DNA from 3 places in the Mesorhizobium kowhaii genome. Region 3 is predicted to be linked to each of the others. Evidence: predicted binding sites of a transcription regulator. Region 3 holds the regulator's gene; each other region holds the start of a gene.
The links. The regulator PhoB, encoded in region 3, activates phosphate uptake and scavenging genes when phosphate is short. The targets are predictions, from matches to a motif close to TGTCATNNANCTGTCAT.

Region 1 (6,976 bases), on a different contig from region 3:
CGCCCAGCAGGACGCCGGCGATGAGCGACAGGACCACGACCAGCAGCGACACCCACAAGGTCAAGGCGAAGCCTTGGGCAAGGAACGGCAAGGCATAGGCGATCTGGGTGAGCATGTCAGCGTGCCGCCCTGAATCGGCGCTCGACGAGCCGCAGCGCGAAAAGCAGCGCATAGCCGGTCAAGAGATACATCGCGGTCGTGACCAGGTAGACCTCGACGATGCGGAAGGTGTTGAAATTGATCCACTGGGCGCCGTAGGTGAGCTCGGGTACCGAGATGACCGAGGCGATCGAGGTGTCCTTGAACAGCGAGATGAAGGTGTTGGACAGCGCCGGCAAGGTGATGCGCAGCATGGTCGGCAGGCGCACATGGAGCAGTCGTTGCCATGGCGTCAGGCCAATCGCCTTGCCAGCGTCGAGCTGCCCGCGCGGAACGGCTTCGAGGCCCGAGCGAAACACCTCGACCAGGTAGGCGCCGCTATAGACCGACAGCGTCAAGATGAACGAGGTCTGAGCGCTGTAGGCGAGGTCGACCACGGTCGGCAAGCCATAGAAGACGAGGTAGACGAGCAGGATCAGCGGCACGTTGCGGATGAATTCGACATAGGCGGCGATCGTCGCCCGCACCGCGCGCCCTGCCGAGACATACCAGACCGCCAGCACCAGCCCGATGACGACGCCGATGGCGATCGAGATCACGGCCAGTTCAAGGCTGAGCAGCAGGCCGCCCCACAGCTTGTCGAAATGCCGCCAGATCAGGTTGAAGTTGAGCGTATAGCCCATTCGCTTCTCTCAGTACCCTGGACGCTGTTCATACATGTCGTGCCCCGGAAGTCGCTGCTCGTCTGGGCGACATGCATGGTCGAGAAAGGTGGCGGAAGGGTGCGCAGGCATCCTTCCGCTCCATACCTCAGACGGTCGGGAAGCCGGGGTGGCGCGCCGGCGGCTCCTGCCCGAAATAGTCCTTGAACGCGGCGTCGTAGAGGGCGTTTTCGTGACCGAACATGGCGATGGTGAAGGTGGAATTGACGAAGGTCAGCCAATCAAGATCGCCTTGCCGGAGCGCTGCGCCATAAAGCATGCTCAGCCAGCTCTTGCCGGCGTCAAAGTATTTGTCCGGATTGCGCGAGGCGAGCCAGCGCACCGTGGAAAGATCCACCGCGGCGGCGTCGACGCGTTTCGATTCCAGCGCCTGCAGCACGTTGGCCTGCGTATCGATCTGCATGACCTGGGATTGGGGCAGGACCGAATGCACCTGTGCCTCGGCATCGACATTCTGCAGAATGGAGATGCGCGTTGCCGAACCCGCGGCTAGCAGCTTGTCGAAGGTCTTGTTCTCGGCAGTCGGAAGGGTCAGCAGGGCGACACCCTCGACATAGTAAGGCCGGGAAAAATTGACCAGCTGCGAGCGCTGGGCGCTCATGGTCATGAACTGGATGGTGATGTCGACCTTGTTGGTGGTCACGTTGGGAATGCGCTGCGCCGGGTCCTGCATGACGAATTCGACCTTGGTCGGATCGTCGAAAAGTCCCTTGGCAAGAATGCGCCCCATGGTGATGTCCATGCCGACCAGTTCGCCGGCGTCGTTTTCGAAGTGCCAGGGCGCGTTGGTGCTGCCAGTGCCGACGATCAGCTTGCCGCGATCGAGCACGGTTCGCAGCAGGCTGTCAGGTGCTGCCTGGGCAGCAGCCTTCTGGGCATCGACGGCTGCCAGCACGCCAGCCGTGGCCAGTCCTGCCATTCCCAATTTCAGAAAATCACGTCTTCCGGATGTGTCGTTCACGGCGACCTCCTTTCGTGTTGTGTTCCCCTATGCACAGGCAATACACGCATCGTTGATTTTCAGAGCGATTGTCTCTTACAAGAGACGTATGTATCCTGTACAAGACAGATACTAACACCAGGAATCGACAATGCAAGATGGCAATGCCCCAGCAGTTTCAGCCGGCGAGAAGATTTCGGGTTCCCGCGAAAAAGGCCTCAACCGGGTGCTCGAGATCCTCGAGTTTCTTCACACGACGCAGCGGGCGATCGGCATTGGCGACCTTGCCAAGGGGGTGAACGCACCCCGCTCGACGACCTACACGCTAGTGCGGTCGCTGGTCGATGCCGGCCTGCTTGAGATGGCAGGCGACGGCAACCGCGTCTATTTCGGCAAGAAGCTCTATCTCTACGGAATGGATTATGTGCGGGGCAACGACCTCATGAGGCGCGGGCGCCAGGAGGTCGACAATCTGTCGCGCGAGACCGGCGAAACCTCGGAGCTGTGTATGCTGCAAAGCGGCCGCTACACGATCGTCCATTCAAGCCCGGGCACCAGGCCGTTCCGCATAAGTTCCGCCACCGGCCTGCAGATACCGCTGCCCTGGACCGCTTCGGGACGGCTGCTTCTGGCGGGCTTCGAACAGGCCCGGATCGAAGACATGGTATCCGAAGATGATCTCATCTTGCCCGACGGCCGCAGATTGCTTCTCAGCGACTTCATCGCCGACATAGCGAAGGCTGAAGCCACCGGCTATTGCGTCACCTCGGGCCTTGTCGATGCGTATACGAAATGCCTCGCCGCGCCGGTCTTTTCGGGGCCTGGCAAGGTCGAGGCGACGATGTGCCTGGTGGTTCCCATCGACACGTCCGAGGAGCGGACCGGCAGTCTCATCGGCCTGCTGCGCGACCGCGCCGCCAGACTTTCGATCGCCGGATAGGCGCAAAGAAGCGATCAGGAGCGACCCGGCTCTGCCGTCTCACGCGATGATGTCGGGAATGATCTTGTCTTCCAGCGCCATCAGCCGGTCCTTGAGGAACAGCTTCTTCTTCTTCATGCGCTGGATTTGCAGCGGGTCGCAGTTCGTGGCGATCATCGCGTTGATCGCCGCATCGAAATCGGCGTGTTCCTGCTTTAGCCGGGAAAATTCGAGGCGAATATCGGCCTGTTCCTGATCGGACATTCTCTACCGTCTGCACGTCTGCGGCGCCCAAAAACTGGGCCTGATTGGGCGGGGCCGGGGTCTTTTATCACCGGCGCGCAGCCCATATCACATTTCACATTGTCGTGGAATGCTACCACGCAGCATTCGACATCGCGGCCGGATGGTGGCACAGTATCATTGTGCCGTCACAGAAGCGAACCTGCGGTGGACGCGCCGTGACGGCTGCAATCGAGGAAACCATGAAAGGGAGAACCAATCATGTCTCTTGCATCCCATCTTGATGAGTTGCAGCGGAAACACGGCGACATCGAGCGTGAAATCGATGACGCGATGAACCATCCATCGGTCGACGACCTCGAAATCGTGAATCTCAAGCGACGCAAGCTGGCACTCAAGGACGAGATTGAAAAACTGAGAGCACAACCGACCACCCATTGATGCCCTCCTGATATAGACGATCACGATCCACGGCCTCTCTTGCCGGCGGCATTTGTCGCCGGTGTGGTGGATTGTGATTTCCAGCGCTGGGCGGTCGCCGAGGCTGGACTTCCGTTCAGCTCAATTTTTTTGCTTCGGCCGTCGCCGGATCTTCGATTTTTTTGATCCCGGCGGCGGGCCAATTGCGGCCAGTGGCGACCTGTCGCCATTGACAAGCCATCTTTGCTCCTCCACCTCATGCCCGGACTTTAGCGCATCGGCCCGGGGCGTTCTTGTGCGTCCCGGTGGACGCATGGCGCTCCAGAGACAAAAGGCTGCCGGGCATGACCGGATATTTTTCCTCTCCCTTCCCCCGCCGTACCTCGGTCGGCGTCGATGTCGGCGGCGTGGTCGTCGGCGGCGGTGCGCCCGTCGTCGTGCAGTCGATGACCAACACCGATACGGCCGATGTCGACCAGACGGTTGCGCAAGTTGCGGCGCTGCACCGTGCCGGCTCCGAGATCGTGCGCATCACCGTCGATCGTGACGAGAGTGCTGCCGCAGTGCCGCGCATTCACGAAAGGCTGGCGCGGCTCGGCATCGACGTGCCGCTGGTCGGCGATTTCCACTATATCGGCCATAAACTGCTGGCCGACCATCCGGCCTGCGCCGAGGCGCTGGCCAAATACCGCATCAATCCGGGCAATGTCGGCTTCAAGGACAAGAAGGACCGGCAGTTCGCTGCGATCGTCGAGATGGCGATCAGATACAACAAGCCGGTGCGCATCGGCGTCAATTGGGGTTCGCTCGACCAGGAGCTTTTGACCCGGCTCATGGACGACAACCAGGCGCAGGGCTTTCCGCTGACCGCGCAGGAAGTGACGCGCGAGGCGATCGTGCAGTCGGCGATCCTGTCGGCCGAAATGGCGGAAGAAATCGGCCTTGGCCGCGAAAAAATCATCCTGTCGGCCAAGGTCAGCGGCGTTCAGGACCTGATCGCCGTCTATACCGAGCTCGCCACCCGCTCCAACCACGCGCTGCATCTTGGCTTGACCGAGGCCGGCATGGGTTCGAAAGGCATCGTGGCTTCGTCCGCCGCCATGGGCATCCTGCTCCAGCAAGGCATCGGCGACACCATCCGCATCTCGCTGACGCCGGAGCCGAACGGCGACCGCACGCGCGAGGTGCAGGTGTCGCAGGAACTGCTGCAGACCATGGGATTCAGGCAGTTCGTGCCGATCGTCGCCGCTTGCCCCGGCTGCGGCCGCACCACCTCCACCGTGTTCCAGGAACTCGCCCAGAACATCCAGGCTGATCTCAGGAAGAACATGCCGGTGTGGCGCGAAAAATATCCCGGCGTCGAGAACCTCAAGGTCGCGGTGATGGGCTGCATCGTCAACGGCCCGGGTGAGTCCAAGCATGCCGATATCGGCATTTCGTTACCCGGCACCGGCGAGACGCCGACGGCGCCTGTCTTCGTCGACGGCAAGAAGGCGGCGACGCTGCGCGGGCCGTCGATCGCGGCGGATTTCGAGAAAATGGTCGCCGACTATATCGAGCAACGGTTCGGTCGCGGCAAAGCAGCGGCGGAGTAGACGCGATGCAGCGTTTCCTCAGGGCGACGCTGGTTCTGCTTTGCGCCCTGGTCTGTTCGACAGCTGTCCAGGCCGATCCACCGCAATCCGCCAAGCAGAGGCTCATCGACAAGGTCTGCAACCTGATCCAGGCCCATGCCGACCAGAACGGCCTGCCCAGGGATTTCTTCGCCCGGCTGATCTGGAAGGAAAGCCGTTTCGATCCCAACGCCGTCAGTCCGGTCGGCGCCGAAGGCATCGCCCAGTTCATGCCGGGCACCGCCAAGATGCGTGGCCTTGCCAACTCCTTCGACGTCAACCAGGCGATCCCGGCCTCGGCGAAATATCTCGCCGAGATGAAAACCAGCTACGGCAATCTCGGCCTGGCGGCGGCCGCCTACAATTCCGGTGAAAGCCGGGTGTCGCGCTGGCTCGGTTCCGGCGGTTTCCTGCCAATGGAGACCGAGAGCTATGTTTTCGACATCATGGGCGAGCCGGTCGACAAGTTTTCCGACCGGGCCTATGCCGGCAAGGTCGAACCGCTGGATGCAAAGGCGGATTTTGCCGTCGCTTGCCGCAGGCTGCCGGTGATCATGTCGCAGACCGTGGCGATGGCCTCGATCAACATAAAACCGTGGGGCATCCAGGTGGCCGGCAACTTCCGCCGCAGTGCCGCGATCGGCCAATGGCTGCGGGTGAGGAGCCGGTTCCCGGCCCTGCTCGGCGGGCATGATCCGGTGGTCAGCCGGGTGCGCACGCCAATCGGCCGGCGCGGCATATACGCGGTCAGGATCGGCATCGACGACCGCGCCGCCGCCAATGTCATATGCCAGAAATTGCAAAGCGTCGGCGGAGCGTGCGTGGTGGTGCGCAACCGGTAGAACAGTCGCATTGAACGAACTCGGCAGCGTGCCTTGTTCGGCTGAATGCGCCGTCGCATTCAGCAAAGATTTCGGTTATAGGCGACGGCCATGACCGACAGACTCTACAGCGATCCCAACCTCGTCCAGTTCTACGACATTGAGAACCAGGGCCGTGCTGATTTTGACTACTGCGTAAGCCTTGCCAGACATGGCGGTTCGGTCCTCGATCTCGGCTGTGGCACCGGGCAGCTGGCTGCCGAACTGGCCGACCGGCAAAGTGTCACCGGCGTTGATCCGGCATCGGCGATGCTCGACGTCGCGCGGCGCAGGACCGGCGGGCACAAGGTGGAGTGGGTCGAGGCCGACGCTCGAACCGTTCGCCTCGGACGACGCTTCGATCTGGTGCTGCTGACCGGGCACGCGTTCCAGGTTTTCCTGACCAAACAGGATCAAGAAGCGGTGTTGCGCACCATCGCTAACCATCTCGCTCCCGGTGGGCGCTTCATCTTCGACACGCGAAATCCTGCTACGGAGAAGTGGCTGGAGTGGACGCCGCAGCGCTCCGAACGAATGGTGGCGCATCCCAGTCTCGGCACAGTCAAGGCCTGGAATGATGTCGAACACGATGCCGCCACTGGCGTCGTCACCTACTCAACCTTCTATGAAATTCCAGGCGGCAGATCGGTTCTGGGCGCCGAATCGAAAATCGCTTTCCCGGAGAAGGAGGATATCGCCGGGATGCTGGATGAGGTTGGCCTGCTGGTGGAGAAATGGCTCGGTAACTGGGATGGCGGGCCTTATGTCGCCACCTCTCCGGAAATCATCCCGATCGGTGGGCTGCGCTGATCCCGCCAGACCAGCGGCCAGACTTGCCTTACGCCGTCTTCGCCACCACCGTCTCGCTGAGCCAGGTGCCGATCTTGGTGCCGAGACGATCAGGCGAAACCGGCTTGGGCAGATAGTCGTCCATGCCGGCCTCGATGCATTTGTCGCGATCGCCCTTCAGCGCATGCGCGGTGACGCCGATGATCGGGATGTGAGTGCCCGACGAGGTCTCCATGGCGCGGATGGCGCGGGTCGCTTCGTAGCCGTTCATCTCCGGCATCGAGACGTCCATCAGGATCAGCTTGGGGCGCAGCGCCCGGTACATCTCGACCGCCGTGCGGCCGTTGCCGGCAATGCGATAGCTCAGCCCC
Region 2 (6,976 bases), on a different contig from region 3:
TCTCGAATTCTCGGCCGATTCCCCCATCCGCTTTTCGCAGAAAAGCTTGAAGTCGCGGTCGGTCAATTTCAGCTTGCGCTGGTAGTAATAGGCATAGGTCTCGAGATTGACGAACTGGCGCTGGCCGGGCGCGTGGTCCATCAGCGATGCCAGTTTCACCCGTTCGTCGCCGTCGAAATTGGCGAAGGCCTTGAGGCAGTCCGGCGCCGAAACCTCACAGCGCAGATGGATGAAATGGTCGGCCCGCAGGCGATCCTGCTGGACACTGTCCTCGATCGCGTCGGTCAGCTTGCGGATGTCGTCCGATGTCAGGTCGGCGTCCTCGTCCATGCCAACGCGCAGGGCATCGAGCACCGTGGTGATGCCGGCGGTGGCCACTTGCGCGTCATGGGCGAGCACGGCGGCGATCGGGTTCCAGCGCACTTTCGGCCGCGGTGCGTAGTGGCCTTCGAGATGGTCGGTGTGGAGTTCGACCAGCCCGGGAATGATATAGTCGCCGCCCATGTCCTCGCCGGCCATGTTCCCGCCGGTGTGGCCGGTGCCGGCATCGATGCCGGCGATAAAGCCGTCGCGCAGCACCAGCGAACCCTCGACGATCTCGTCGGCAAGCACGATGCGCGCGTTGGTCAGAACAGTTTCGGCGGTCATTTCAGGCAGTCCTTGCTTATTCCGGTTGGGGTTGTTCCGGCAGGTTATTCAGGCAGTTTTTCTGGCGGCGCGGCGCCCGAGCGCGTGATGGGACAGCACCATGAACGGTGCGCCCGGCTCGGTTTCGACAAACAGCGTCAGCGCATCCACCAGCACCGGCTGTTGCAGCACCTCCGCGAACAGGCTGTCGATTGCTAGGCGAAGACGAGGGCTTTCCTGTGGCCCCGCCCGGCCGGACAGCGTCATGTGGAAGCGAAAGGTCTCGAAGACATAGGGATAGCCCCATTGGCAGAGATTGCGGAATTCGGCCGGCTTCAGCGAATCCGGGCTGCGCCGCTCGATCTCCGCCTCGGTCAACGGCGCGCGAAACCGGTCGAAGCCGAGCACGACATCATCGGCGAAGCGGTTGAGCGGAGGCAGCGGTCCTTCCGGCACCAGCGCAAAGAAGCTGTCGATCTGGCTGAGGACAAGGCGCGGGATCGTCACCACCGGCGTTGCTTCGGCAAAATGGTCGAGTGCCGCGCGCAGCGAGGCCTCCGTCTCGTTGGCAGCCAGCCCGAAGGGGGCTTTCAGCGTCGCGTGAAAACCGTAGCGGCGCGCCGAAGCGGTATGGAAGGCGACTTCCGCCGCCGACAGATCGGCCACCGCCTCCACCGGCCTTGTCGCGGCACCGAACGGGTCGCGGCCCAGCCAGTTGGCGGCGATCCGCGCCAGCGGCTCGTCCTGCCGGGGGGTGAAATAGATGGCGTAGCGCATGAGAAGTCCTCGTTAAAGCGCGCCGCGTTTGAAGAGATGGTGCGACGCGCTTTAAGTCTTTGTTTTTCGCATGTCGTCATCCCAAAACCGCTGCACATTTTTGGGCGACATGCACTGGCCCCGTTGCCATAGGTGATTTCCATGACGGATTGACGAAGCTTTGAAGGTTTTCGAAGGCAAATCGACCCAGGCGGTCCTTAGCCGACGATTTTTCCAAGCTGGACCAATAGCTTCATCCGAAAGGCATGACCGATTAGGCTTTCATCAACCATTCGTGCTCGGGCGCGTTGTGGAATTTCCACGTTCGCTTCGGCCCGGCCATCACGTTGAGATAATAGAGGTCATAGCCATGGCAGGCGGCGCAGGGATGATAACCCTTGGGCACCAGCACGACATCGCCATCCTCGATCGCCATGGCTTCGTCCAGCGCCCGGTGGCCGTTCTTGTCGGCGTCGGTGTAGACGCGCTGGAAGGCAAAGCCCTGCGGCGGGTTGAGGCGATGATAATAGGTTTCCTCGAGATAGGATTCGGCCGGCAGATTGTCCTGGTCGTGCTTGTGCGGCGGGTAGCTCGACGTGTGACCGCCGGGCGTGATGACCTCGACCACCAGCAGTGAATCGGCCGGCTTGCCTTCCGGCAGGATGTTGGTGACGTAGCGCGTGTTGGTGCCCTTGCCGCGCACCTCCTGGCCGAGATCGTCGGGTCTGATCACGCGCACCGCCAGACCGCCGCCGAGGCCTGGCGCCGAGCAGGCCGCGAGTTCCAGCTCGGTGTCTGCCGTAACCGACCAGTCCGATCCCTCGGGCACATAGACCGACCAGGGTTTGCCTTCGAAGGGCGACATGCGCTCACCGAGCAGGCCGAGGTCCTTGCCGCCCGCCGTCGCGTTGCCCGTGCCAGTGACGAACACCAGACAGACCTCGCGATCGTCCGTCTTTCCCGAGGCGCTTTCGCCGGGCTTCAGCCGATGCAGGTCGAAACCGACATAGGTCCAGCCTGCGATTTGCGGCGTCACATGGGCGACGCGGCCATGGCCCTTGTCGGCCTTCACCAGCAGTTTCGACATCCGGGTTACTCCTTCGGTTCGGCCTCGGCCGTTGCCTTGCTCTCGTCGGCCGGTTTGTAGAGATAGAAGAACTGCCAGACGGCGTAGCCGGCGAAGCCGAGCGCGATCACGCCCCAGAACGGCGTGCCGGTGGCGAATTCGATGATCGACCAGATGACGCAGACGGCGACGACGGCGACGCGCCGCCACAAAGGCCGGAAAAACGGGTGCTCGGAATCTTTCATCCGGCCAGCCTACAGCAACCCGGCTTCGCCGAGAACCAGCGCGTCAGGCATTGGGGAAACCTTGTGTCTCGACCGTATAGCCGGCCGCCATCATCACCCGCATCAATTCCTTGTGGCCGACCTCAGCCATCTTGAGCGGCGGGTTCTTTTTCGGATCCTGCTCGGCTTCGACCACGAACCAGCCCTCATAGCCATGGTCGGCGAACCGCTGCACTATGGCGCCGAAATCCAGCGAGCCGTCACCCGGCACCGTAAAGGCGCCCAGCGCCACGGCGTCGAGGAAGGACTGCTTGCTGCGATCGAGCTTGTCGATCACGCCCATGCGCACGTCCTTCACATGCACATGGCTGATGCGCTTGTGATGGTTGTCGATGGCGCGCAGGACATCGCCGCCGGCAAAGGCCAGGTGCCCGGCATCGAGCAGCAGCGGGATGCCGGCTCCGGAATAATTCATGAAGGCATCGAGTTCCGGCTCGGTCTCGACCACCGCCGCCATGTGGTGGTGATAGGAAAGCGGCATGCCTTGTTCCGCGCACCATTCGCCGAACTCGGTGAGGCGTTTCGCATAGGCCTTCATCTCGTCGTCCGACAGCTTCGGCTTGGTGGCAAGCGGCTTCGAGCGGTCGCCCTGGATCGAGCGGCCGACCTCGCCATAGACGATGCAAGGCGCGTTCACCGCCTTGAACAGATCGATCATCGGCTGGATGCGATCCTTGTTGTCAGCCATCTCGCCATCGACCAGCGTGCCCGAGAACCAGCCGCCGCACAGCGTCACGTCGGCCTTTTTGAGGATCGGCAGCATGACATCGGGATCGTTGGGAAACCGCCGGCCCATCTCCATGCCGGTGAAACCGGCCGAGCGCGACTGGCGCAAACACTCTTCCAGCGACACGTCATCGCTGAGTTCCGCAAGATCGTCGTTCCACCACGCAATGGGGGACATGCCCAGTTTGGCTTTCAAGTCGTCACTCCAGTTTCAGGCCATTCGGACCGGGTTCGCCCGGTCATTTCAATTCAAGGCAGAGTTGGCATCAATCGCCAATGGTTTGCATCTGCCGCTTCTCGTCATAGGCCTTGCGCGCCGCATTCACTTGGGCTCGCGCCGAGACCTCCGGCACCGCGACATCCCACCAATGGCCACCGGCGTCGGTCGAAACCAGCGGATCGGTGTCGATGACCAGCACGGTGGTGCGGTTGTTCTTCCTTGCCTTTTCCAGGGCATTTTCCAGCCCGGCGATCGACGGTACTTTCTCGGCAATCGCCCCCATGCTCGCCGCATGCGCGGCGAAGTCGATATCGGGCAGGATCTCGTGGCGCGAGTCCTTCAGGAGATTGTTGAAGTTGGCGCCACCGGTCGCCATCTGCAGCCGGTTGATGCAGCCATAACCGCGGTTGTCGAGCAGCACGATGGTCAGCTTGAGGCCGAGCATCACCGAGGTGGCGATCTCGGAATTCAGCATCAGATAGGAGCCGTCGCCGATCATGACGACGACCTCCTCGTTTGGCTTCGCCATCTTGGCGCCGAGCCCGCCGGCGATCTCGTAGCCCATGGTCGAGAAGCCGTATTCGGCGTGGTAGGAGCCGGGCGCGCCTGCTTGCCAGAGCTTGTGCAATTCGCCGGGCAGGCCGCCGGCGGCATGCAGCAGCGTCACGCCGGATCCCAGCGCGCGCTGCACGGCGCCGATCACTTGGGCGTCGGAAGGATAGGCGGCGTTGGTCGACGCCGTCACCTTGGCCGCCTCGGCCTGCCAGGCCTTCTTGCCGGTGGCCGCATTGTTGGTCCAGCTTGCCGGTGCTTTCCAGCCCTTCAGCGCCGCGCCGAGTTCGGCGAGCCCCTCGGCCGCATCGGCGACCAGTGGCAGCGCCCTGTGCTTGCCGGCGTCGAAAGGCTGCACGTTGAGCCCAATGATGGTCTTGCCGGAATTCTTGAACAGCGCCCACGAGCCGGTGGTGAAATCCTGCAGCCGCGTACCGATGGCCAGCACGACATCGGCTTCTTCGGCCAGCCGGTTGGCGGCCGAGGTGCCGGTGACTCCGACCGCCGCCATGTTGAGCGGATGGTCGTCCGGCAGCGAGGATTTGCCGCCTTGCGTCTCGCAGACCGGAACGCCGGCGCCCTGTACGAATTTCGCCAGCTCATCCGAGGCCTGCGAATAAAGCACGCCGCCGCCGGCGATCACCAGCGGCTTTTTCGCCCCCTTGAGCGCCGCCACCGCGGCGGCAAGCTCGTGGCGGTCCGGGCGCGGCCGGCGCTGGTGCCAGACGCGCTCGGCAAAGAAGCTCTCGGGATAGTCATAGGCTTCGGCCTGCACGTCCTGGCACAGCGACAGCGTCACCGGGCCGCAATCGGCCGGATCGGTCAGCACCTGCATCGCGCGGTTCAGCGCCGGGATGATCTGTTCGGGCCGCGTGATGCGGTCGAAGTACCGAGACACCGGACGGAAGCAGTCATTGACCGTAGCGGTGCCGTCGGAGAAATCCTCCGCCTGCTGCAGCACCGGATCGGGGATGCGGTTGGCGAAGACATCGCCGGGCAGAAACAGCACCGGCAGCCGGTTGACGTGGGCCAATGCCGCCGCCGTCACCATATTGAGCGCGCCGGGGCCGATCGATGAGGTCGCCGCCATGAAACGGCGGCGGAAATTGGCCTTTGCATAGGCGATCGCCGCATGCGCCATCGCCTGTTCGTTGTGGGCGCGGAAGGTCGGCAGTTCGTCGCGCACTTGGTAGAGCGCTTCGCCGATGCCCGCGACATTGCCGTGGCCGAAAATCGCCCAGACGCCGCCGAAGATCGGGACTTTCTTGCCGTCGATTTCGGTCATCTGCTTACTCAGAAAGCGGGTCAGCGCCTGCGCCATCGTCAGGCGGATTGTCTTGCTCATGGTGTTTTCCTCCGCAGTCCTATGCCGCGCCTTCTTATGCTGCTTTGCGGCCGCGCGCGGCAAGCCACGCTTCGGTCAGCTGTTCGAAGCGCGACGCCATGTCGGCGATCGCCTCGTCATCCGACATCTTGCCGGCCAGCCATTGTTCGGCCGCGTGGACGAAGATGGTGCGGCCGACGGCAAACCCCTTGACGATGGGCGCCTTGGCGGTCGCGGCAAAAGCCGCTTCCAGCTCGTCCTGCGGCGCTTCCAGGCCAAGCAGCACGACGCCCCGGCACCACGGATCGTGCTTCAGGATTACCGCTTCGATCTTGGCCCAGGCCGCTGCCGAAGCCTGCGGTTCGAGCTTCCACCAGTCTGGCTTGATGCCGAGCGCATAGAGTTCCTCCAGCGCACGCGGGATCGTCGTGTCGTCGAGCTTACCATGCTTGCCGGCGATGATCTCGATGAGAAGTTCTCTGCCTACTTTCCGCGCGGCCTCGAACAGCGCGCGCAGCTTCTGCTGCTGCTCTTCCTTCAGCGCCGACGGATCGTCGGGATGATAGAAGCACAGGCACTTGATGCAGTGGTCGACCGGCCATTCGACGAGTTGCGAGCCGATGTCCTGCGAGAACTCGAAACGCAGCGGCCGCGATCCCGGCAATTCGACTGGCCGCCCGAGCCAGGCGAAGGGATGGCGGGCGAATTCGAACATCGCCTCGCGGCCATGCTTCTCGTCGATCAGCATGCCGTAGCCGTCGCGGCCGGCGGCAACCTTCGCCGCCGCCTTGACCGCCAGAACCTTGAAATCGCGGATGCGTGCGGGATCAGCACCGGCCTTCGCCGCCACATCCTCGAGCTGGATGCGATGGTCGCAGGCGAGCGCCATCAGCGAGGGAACGTCGCGGCGACGAGTGGTCGCCCAATGGATGTGGTTGATAGCCTCGTCCTTGCGCAAGGCGAGATGCTTGCTGCCGTTCTTGAGGAAGAACTGCAATTCTTCGAAGGTCGGGTATTCCGGCGCGCAGAGCAGCCGCGACACGGCGAAGGCGCCGCAGGCATTGGCCCAGGTCGCCGCCGTCGCATGGTCTTCGCCACCCAGCCAGCCGCGCAGGAAGCCGGACATGAAGGCGTCGCCGGCGCCGAGAACATTGTAGATTTCGATCGGAAAACCCTTGCCGACGACGCCGTCTTCCAGATCGTCGCTGATCGGCCCGTCATAGACGATGCAGCCCATGGCGCCGCGCTTTAGAACGATGGTCGCCGAAGACAGCGAGCGGATCGTCTTCAGCGCGCTCAGGCAATCGTCGGCACCCGACGCGATCATGATCTCTTCTTCGGTGCCGACGATCAGGTCGCAATCGGGCAGCACCGTCTTCAACTGGGCCGAGACCCGGTCCGATTTGACATAGCGCTCGAAC
Region 3 (6,976 bases):
CTAGAGTTTCCCCTGGGGTGGGTCCATGTCGTCCATGCTCGTACTGGCCATTGTCGTCGCCATCGGCCTGGTTGCATTCCTGATAGGTCGGCAGCGTGCCGCAGCGCAGGACAACGGCACGGTGAAGCCGCATTCGCGCGCCCACTATCACGGCTGGTGGGCCTTCCTGCTCGCCGTCCTGCCTGCCCTTTTGCTGCTTGCCGTCTGGACCATCGGCTCGTCCTTCTATCTCGACCGGCACATTCACGCTGCCTTGCCTGAGCGCACCGCTGACAGCAAGGTTGCCAGCGAAGCGCTGGACGTCAGCCTGGTAAAGAGCCTCGCCAAAGGCCTGCATCAGCTCGATGCGAACACGCTGGCGGCGCTGCCCGCGACCTTCGCCGAGCTGCAGCCGCTGCTCGCAGCCAAGGGCGTGGCGCTGGCAACGGATTCGCAAGACTACATGATCCCGATCGCCGTCGAAGCGAACGCCGTGCAGAGCCGGCTTGGCAGGATCGGCGCTGTCCTTGCATTCGCCCTGTCGATCGCCGGCGCTTTCTATGCGCTCAGGCAAATCGCACCGCGTGCAAGGGCGCGCAACAATGTCGAGAGGCTGATGCTGTGGGGGCTGCTCGCTGCGTCGACCATCGCCATCCTGACCACGGTTGGTATCGTGCTTTCGATGCTGTTCCAGACGATCCAGTTCTTCGAGAGCGTCTCGCCGATGAGCTTCTTCTTTGGCACGGTCTGGGATCCGCGCTTCGCCGCCGCCGGCTCGGGCGGCAGCCAGGGCCAGTTCGGCCTGATCCCGCTTCTCGCCGGTACCCTCTACATCGCCCTGATTGCATTGCTGGTCGCGGTGCCGGTCGGCCTGATGTCGGCGGTCTACATGGCCGAATATGCATCGCCCAGGGTGAGATCGGTGGTCAAGCCGGCGCTTGAACTGCTGGCCGGCATACCGACCATCGTCTACGGCATCTTCGCCGTCGTCACGCTGGGGCCGTTCCTGCGCGACCTCTCCGCCGCGCTCACCGGCGGCTCGCCGTTCATCCAGGGCCAGAGCATCTTCACCGCCGGCCTGGTCATGGGCGTCATGCTGATCCCGGTCGTGTCCTCGCTGTCCGACGACATCATCACCGCGGTGCCGCGCGCTATGCGCGACGGCTCGCTCGGCCTTGGCGCGACGCGTTCGGAGACGATCAAGCGGGTGATCCTACCGGCGGCGCTCCCGGGCATCGTCGGCGCCATCCTGCTGACCGCCTCGCGCGCCATCGGCGAAACGATGATCGTCGTGCTGGCCGCCGGTGTCGCCGCCAATCTCACCATCAATCCGTTTGAGGCGATGACGACCATCACCGTCAAGATCGTCAACCAGCTCACCGGCGATCTCGAGTTCAATTCGCCGCAAACCCTGGTCGCCTTCGCGCTCGGCCTCACGCTGTTCGCCCTGACGCTGGTGATGAACATCGTCGCGCTCTACATCGTGCGCAAGTACCGGGAGCAGTACGAATGACCGACATCCCCATGAATACGATGGTCCGGGTCGCCGCTCATCCGCGCCGCGACATCGGCCTGAAGGCCCGCTATGCCGCCGAACGCCGCTTCCGCATCTACGGCATGCTGGCGATTTCCGTCGGCCTTGCGTTCCTGGCCATCATGCTCATCACCATCGTCACGAAGGGTTACACGGCCTTCTGGCAGACGACGGTGTCGCTGCCGATCAGCTTTGACGAGAAGGTGATCGATCCGTCCAACAAGCGCGCCACCGATCCGACCGTGCTGATCAAGGCAAACTATCCAAAGCTCGCCGAAAAGGCGCTGATCGCCAAGCTCGGCATCAATCCCGACGACAAGCCGTCGACCCTGAAGCTCAAGGGCTTCCTGTCCGAAGGTGCCCGCGTCCAGCTGCGCAACATCGTCGCCGCCGATCCGTCGGTCATCGGCACGACGCGCGACGTCAACATCCTTGCCGCCGCCAATCTCGACTCCGCCTTCAAGGGCCAGATCGACCTTGGCGTCGAGGAAGCGCGCCGCAAGGTCTCCGACCAGCAGATCGCCTGGATGAACAAGCTCAGGGCGGACGGTGCGATGGCCGAGCATTTCAACACCGGCCTGTTCTCCTACGGCGCTTCAAGCCGTCCGGAAACCTCGGGCATGGGCGTGGCGATCATCGGCTCGTTCTACATGATGGTGATCGTTCTGCTGCTGGCGCTGCCGATCGGTGTCGCCGCCTCCATCTATCTGGAGGAATTCGCCAAGAAGAACCGCTTCACCGACCTGATCGAGGTCAACATCAACAATCTGGCGGCGGTGCCGTCGATCGTCTTCGGCCTGCTCGGCCTCGCCGTGTTCATCAATTTCCTCGGCATGCCGCGCTCTGCTGCGTTCGTCGGTGGCCTGGTGCTGACGCTGATGACGCTGCCGACGATCATCATCGCGACACGCGCCGCGCTTGCCGCGGTGCCGCCGTCGATCCGCGCCGCAGCGCTCGGCCTCGGCGCGTCCAAGATGCAGATGGTGTTCCAGCATATCCTGCCGCTAGCCGCCCCCGGCATTCTCACCGGCACCATCATCGGCCTGGCGCGTGCGCTGGGCGAAACCGCGCCGCTGCTGCTCATCGGCATGGTCGCCTTCGTTGCCGACTATCCAAAGACGCCCTTCGACCCGGCGACCGCGCTGCCGGTGCAGATCTACATGTGGGCCAACGAGGCCGAACGTGCCTTCGTCGAGCGCATGTCGGGCGCCATCATCATCCTGCTGGTCTTCCTCATGGCCATGAACATCACAGCGATCGTGCTTCGGCGTCGGTTCGAGCGTCGCTGGTAGAAAAAAAGGCATCTGGTATGAACATCATGACCGAACAGTCTCTTGAAAACGCAGTGGGCGACAAAATGAACGCCAAGTCGAACGAAGTGATCAAGATGCGCGGCGACAAAGTCGGCGTGTTCTACGGCGACAAGCAGGCGCTGTTCGACGTCAATCTCGACGTTCGCCTCAATCAGGTGACAGCGCTGATCGGCCCTTCGGGCTGCGGGAAGTCCACCTTCCTGCGCTGCCTCAACCGTATGAACGACACCATCGACTCGGCACGGGTGACCGGCAAGATCACGCTGGACGAAGAGGATATCTACGACAAGAACATTGACGTCGTCGAACTCAGGGCGCGCGTCGGCATGGTGTTCCAGAAGCCCAATCCGTTCCCGAAGTCGATCTATGAGAACGTTGCCTATGGCCCACGTATCCACGGGCTGGCCAAGCGAAAGGCCGACATGGATCAGATCGTCGAACAGAGCCTGAAGAAGGCGGCGATCTGGAACGAGGTCAAGGATCGCCTGCAAGAACCCGGCACCGGCCTCTCCGGCGGCCAGCAGCAACGTCTATGCATCGCGCGCGCCATCGCCGTATCGCCAGAGGTGATCCTTATGGACGAGCCCTGCTCGGCGCTCGATCCGATCGCCACCGCGCGCGTCGAGGAGCTGATCGACGAGCTGCGCCAGAACTACACGATTGTCATCGTCACCCATTCGATGCAGCAAGCGGCGCGCGTGTCGCAGCGCACGGCGATGTTCCATCTCGGCTATCTGGTCGAGGAGGGCGCCACCGACAAGATGTTCACCAACCCCGACGACAAGCGCACTCAAGACTATATCACCGGCCGGTTCGGCTGAGTGGTCCGGCGTTGAATTTTCAGGCACGAGGACTGGATCATGGGTGAACATACCGTCGCATCTTTCGATGAGGATCTGGAGCAGATCAGCCAGCTGATCCGCGACATGGGCGATTTGGCCCGCTCGATGGTCAGCGGCTCGACGCGCGCCTTGCTCAATTCGGACAACGCCCTGGCGCAGCGCGTCGTTTCCGACGACACCATCATGGATGCGCGCCAGCGCGAGCTGGACGACCGCGCCATCACGCTGATCGCCAAGCGCCAGCCGATGGCCAACGACCTGCGCGCCGTCGTCGGTTCGATCCGCATGGCCGGTGATCTCGAACGCATCGGTGATCTTGCCAAGAACATCGCCAAGCGCGTCGGCACCCTCGGCCTCAGCGTCACGCCGCGCGACCTGTCGCACTCCATCGACGCAATGGCGCAGCTGGTGCTGATCCAGGTGCAGGGCGTCATCGAGGAATATGCGGCGCGCGACGCCGAGGCCCTGGCGAAACTGCGCGCCGACGATGAGCGCATCGACGTGAAATACACCTCCGTGTTCCGCGAACTCCTTACCTACATGATGGAAGACCCGCGCAACATCACCGCTTGCACGCATCTTTTGTTCTGCGCCAAGAACCTCGAGCGCATCGGCGATCACGTCACCAACATCGCTGAAAATGCGTATTATGTTTTGACCGGCACGCAGCTGCCCGCCAATCGTCCGAAGCAGGACGAGACGGCAATGTCCGCGCCAGCGGCATGACGACAGGGGTGACCAGTCGATGATCGCGCCACGCATCATGGTGGTGGAGGACGAGGAGCCGCTAGGTGTGCTGCTCCGCTACAATCTGGAGTCCGAGGGTTACCAGGTCGAGGTGGTGACGCGCGGCGACGAGGCCGAGATCCGGCTGCAGGAGAACGTCCCCGACCTTCTGGTGCTCGACTGGATGGTGCCGGCGGTTTCCGGCATCGAACTCTGCCGCCGGCTAAGGATGCGTCCCGAGACCGAGCGTCTGCCGATCATCATGCTGACCGCGCGTGGCGAGGAAAGCGATCGTGTGCGCGGCCTCTCGACCGGCGCCGACGACTATCTGGTCAAGCCGTTCTCGACGCCGGAGTTCATGGCCAGGATCAAGGCGCTGCTGCGCCGCGCCAAGCCGGAAGTGCTGTCCAGCGTGCTCAAGGTCGGCGATATCGTGCTCGATCGTGAATCGCACCGGGTCTATCGCAAGAAGAGCGAGATCCGGCTCGGGCCGACCGAATTTCGCCTGCTCGAGTTCATGATGCGCCATCCCGGCCGCGTGTTTTCGCGCAGCCAGCTGCTCGACAATGTCTGGGGCGAGACGATCTACATCGATGAGCGCACGGTCGACGTGCATGTCGGCCGGCTGCGCAAGGCGGTCAACAACGGCCGCATGCCCGATGTCATCCGCACCATCCGCGGTGCTGGATACGCAATCAGGGAAGATTAGGGATGCGCTGATATTCAGGTGATGCCGGCCTGCGAACGGCGTCTTCCTGTGCTTCCGGTACTCACGTACTGGAATGTACGCTCCGTTCCGGTTCTCGGAATCCACCATTCTCGGCGCGGCCTGACCTGAATCTCAGCACATCCCAAGTCCGCGTTCTTCGGGCAAATTCAAGCCACGTTCTTGCCGCCGAGGCCGGATCTTGTCTGCGTGCCGGGCGCGAAAATCTCCTGGTCGACGAAGGTCAGCGCCCGCATGGCGCAGCCTTCGCGGATCAGTGGCAGTTCGTTCGGTTCGGTGTCGAAAGAAATCGATTTCGAATGCTGGCCGCCTGCGGTCTGGGCAATCGCCTCGCGCAATGCCGGCTCGATCAGGTCGAAGGCGGCGGCGCTGACACCGACCATGGCGACCGGCGCCGGATCGATCAACGCGAACAGGCTGCCGAGACCGTAGCCGAGCGCTTCGCCGGCCTTGCGGTAGGCCTCGCGCTCGGGTCCGTCTCTTTCGCGGGCCGCGGTTGCCAGCGCGCGCATGTCAGCGTCACTGACATCGGCCACTGGTTCTGCGTCCTCACTCATCTGCCTTGCGTTGCGCCAGATGGCGTAGTTGCCGGCATAGGCCTCGACGCAGCCGCGCCGTCCGCAGCGGCACAGCGCGCCGTTCGGCCGATGGATCATGTGGCCGAACTCGCCGCCCGAGGAATGGGTGCCGGTGAACAGCTCGCCCTTCAGCACCAGGCCCATGCCGATGCCGTGCGACAGCAGGATGGCGATGAAGTCGTCGCGGTAGCGCTGGGGATCGCGCCAGCGCAGCGCTATCGCCATCATGTTGCAGTCGTTTTCCATGGTGGCGGGGATGCCGAATTCGTCTTCGAGTATGTCGGCGAAGGCGATATCGGTGTGCGGCGTGATCGGCGACCACAGCATGGCGCGGGCACGCGTGTCGGTGATGCCCTGGATCGCCAGCGCGATGCGGGCGACACTGCGGACGTCGAGGTCGGGGTCTTCGAGACGGCGCCGCACGATGGCGACGCATTCACCGACCAGCGCGTCGCGCGGCATGGTCAGCGTGTCCAGCCGGCGCTGTTCCTCGGCGATCACCTGGCCGGCATAGTCGATGACGGCGACCGAGAGGAAGTTCAGCGACAGCACCACGGTCATCACCGCCGCCGCTTCCGGATTGAGGCCGAGGCCGACCTGCGGCCGGCCGCGTTTGAGCGAGCCGGCCTCGCTCGGCTTGCTCTCAGTCAGGATGCCTTCGCCGATGAGGTCGGAGGAGATCGCCGATATGGTCGAATGGCTGAGGCCCGTGGTCGCGGCGATCTCGGTGCGGGACGGCTGTCCGGCGCGGCGCACGGCCGCGATCACCATCGCCCGGTTGCGGCGGCGCAGATCGTCGTGGCGGATTCCGACCGACATGCTTTTTCACATCCTCCCGGCCGCTGTAGCCTTTCGTGCCCCCCGAAGGCCATCAGCGATGGGCCAAATTCTGGCAGAAGCCTGCCATCCTGTCATTATTTATTCCGGAGCTCGAAAAAAATTCAGAGAGACATCAAAATCCATCAGAATCGATGTTGACAGCGTTCGGGTGTTGGATCAGTATTTTTTCGAGGCTCGAAAAAATAGAGCCTCTGTGCCGGCCTACGGGTCAGTTTGGTCGCGCCATACGCGGCGCAGGGAGGATAAAATGAAAAGATTCACAGCCGCCATCCTGGCGGGTGTCGCCATGTCGCTGACGCTCGCGTCGGTCGCGCAGGCGAAGGACAAGGTCATCGGCGTTTCCTGGTCCATTATCCAGACTCTGTGTACCGTCTTACGGCGGTGATCACAGGGGCCTATGATGATGCTTACGACACGCTTTTCCATTCAATGTGGAG

Region 1: the regulator PhoB is predicted to act here: its motif matches at 3,099-3,115, upstream of ACFFNA_RS19505 (YdcH family protein).
Region 2: the regulator PhoB is predicted to act here: its motif matches at 1,546-1,562, upstream of ACFFNA_RS12625 (DUF1045 domain-containing protein).

Annotation. Positions count from the first base shown of each region.
Region 1 covers NZ_JBHLYT010000033.1:3,176-10,151, reverse strand. Annotated here, with positions in the region: gene ACFFNA_RS19530 (amino acid ABC transporter permease) at 1-115, opposite strand, end outside; gene ACFFNA_RS19525 (amino acid ABC transporter permease) at 117-782, opposite strand; gene ACFFNA_RS19520 (transporter substrate-binding protein) at 910-1,782, opposite strand; gene ACFFNA_RS19515 (IclR family transcriptional regulator) at 1,913-2,701, shown strand; gene ACFFNA_RS19510 (YdcH family protein) at 2,741-2,944, opposite strand; gene ACFFNA_RS19505 (YdcH family protein) at 3,185-3,364, shown strand; gene ispG (flavodoxin-dependent (E)-4-hydroxy-3-methylbut-2-enyl-diphosphate synthase) at 3,688-4,938, shown strand; gene ACFFNA_RS19495 (transglycosylase SLT domain-containing protein) at 4,944-5,798, shown strand; gene ACFFNA_RS19490 (class I SAM-dependent methyltransferase) at 5,889-6,626, shown strand; gene ACFFNA_RS19485 (response regulator) at 6,655-6,976, opposite strand, start outside.
Region 2 covers NZ_JBHLYT010000013.1:109,617-116,592, forward strand. Annotated here, with positions in the region: gene ACFFNA_RS12620 (alpha-D-ribose 1-methylphosphonate 5-triphosphate diphosphatase) at 1-648, opposite strand, end outside; gene ACFFNA_RS12625 (DUF1045 domain-containing protein) at 697-1,404, opposite strand; gene iolB (5-deoxy-glucuronate isomerase) at 1,658-2,470, opposite strand; gene ACFFNA_RS12635 (DUF3329 domain-containing protein) at 2,476-2,694, opposite strand; gene iolE (myo-inosose-2 dehydratase) at 2,738-3,655, opposite strand; gene iolD (3D-(3,5/4)-trihydroxycyclohexane-1,2-dione acylhydrolase (decyclizing)) at 3,726-5,576, opposite strand; gene ACFFNA_RS12650 (bifunctional 5-dehydro-2-deoxygluconokinase/5-dehydro-2-deoxyphosphogluconate aldolase) at 5,611-6,976, opposite strand, start outside.
Region 3 covers NZ_JBHLYT010000046.1:15-6,990, reverse strand. Annotated here, with positions in the region: gene pstC (phosphate ABC transporter permease subunit PstC) at 26-1,492, shown strand; gene pstA (phosphate ABC transporter permease PstA) at 1,489-2,805, shown strand; gene pstB (phosphate ABC transporter ATP-binding protein PstB) at 2,823-3,647, shown strand; gene phoU (phosphate signaling complex protein PhoU) at 3,687-4,394, shown strand; gene phoB (phosphate regulon transcriptional regulator PhoB) at 4,414-5,103, shown strand; gene ACFFNA_RS25735 (ROK family protein) at 5,271-6,518, opposite strand; partial or broken gene ACFFNA_RS25730 (D-xylose ABC transporter substrate-binding protein) at 6,787-6,897, shown strand.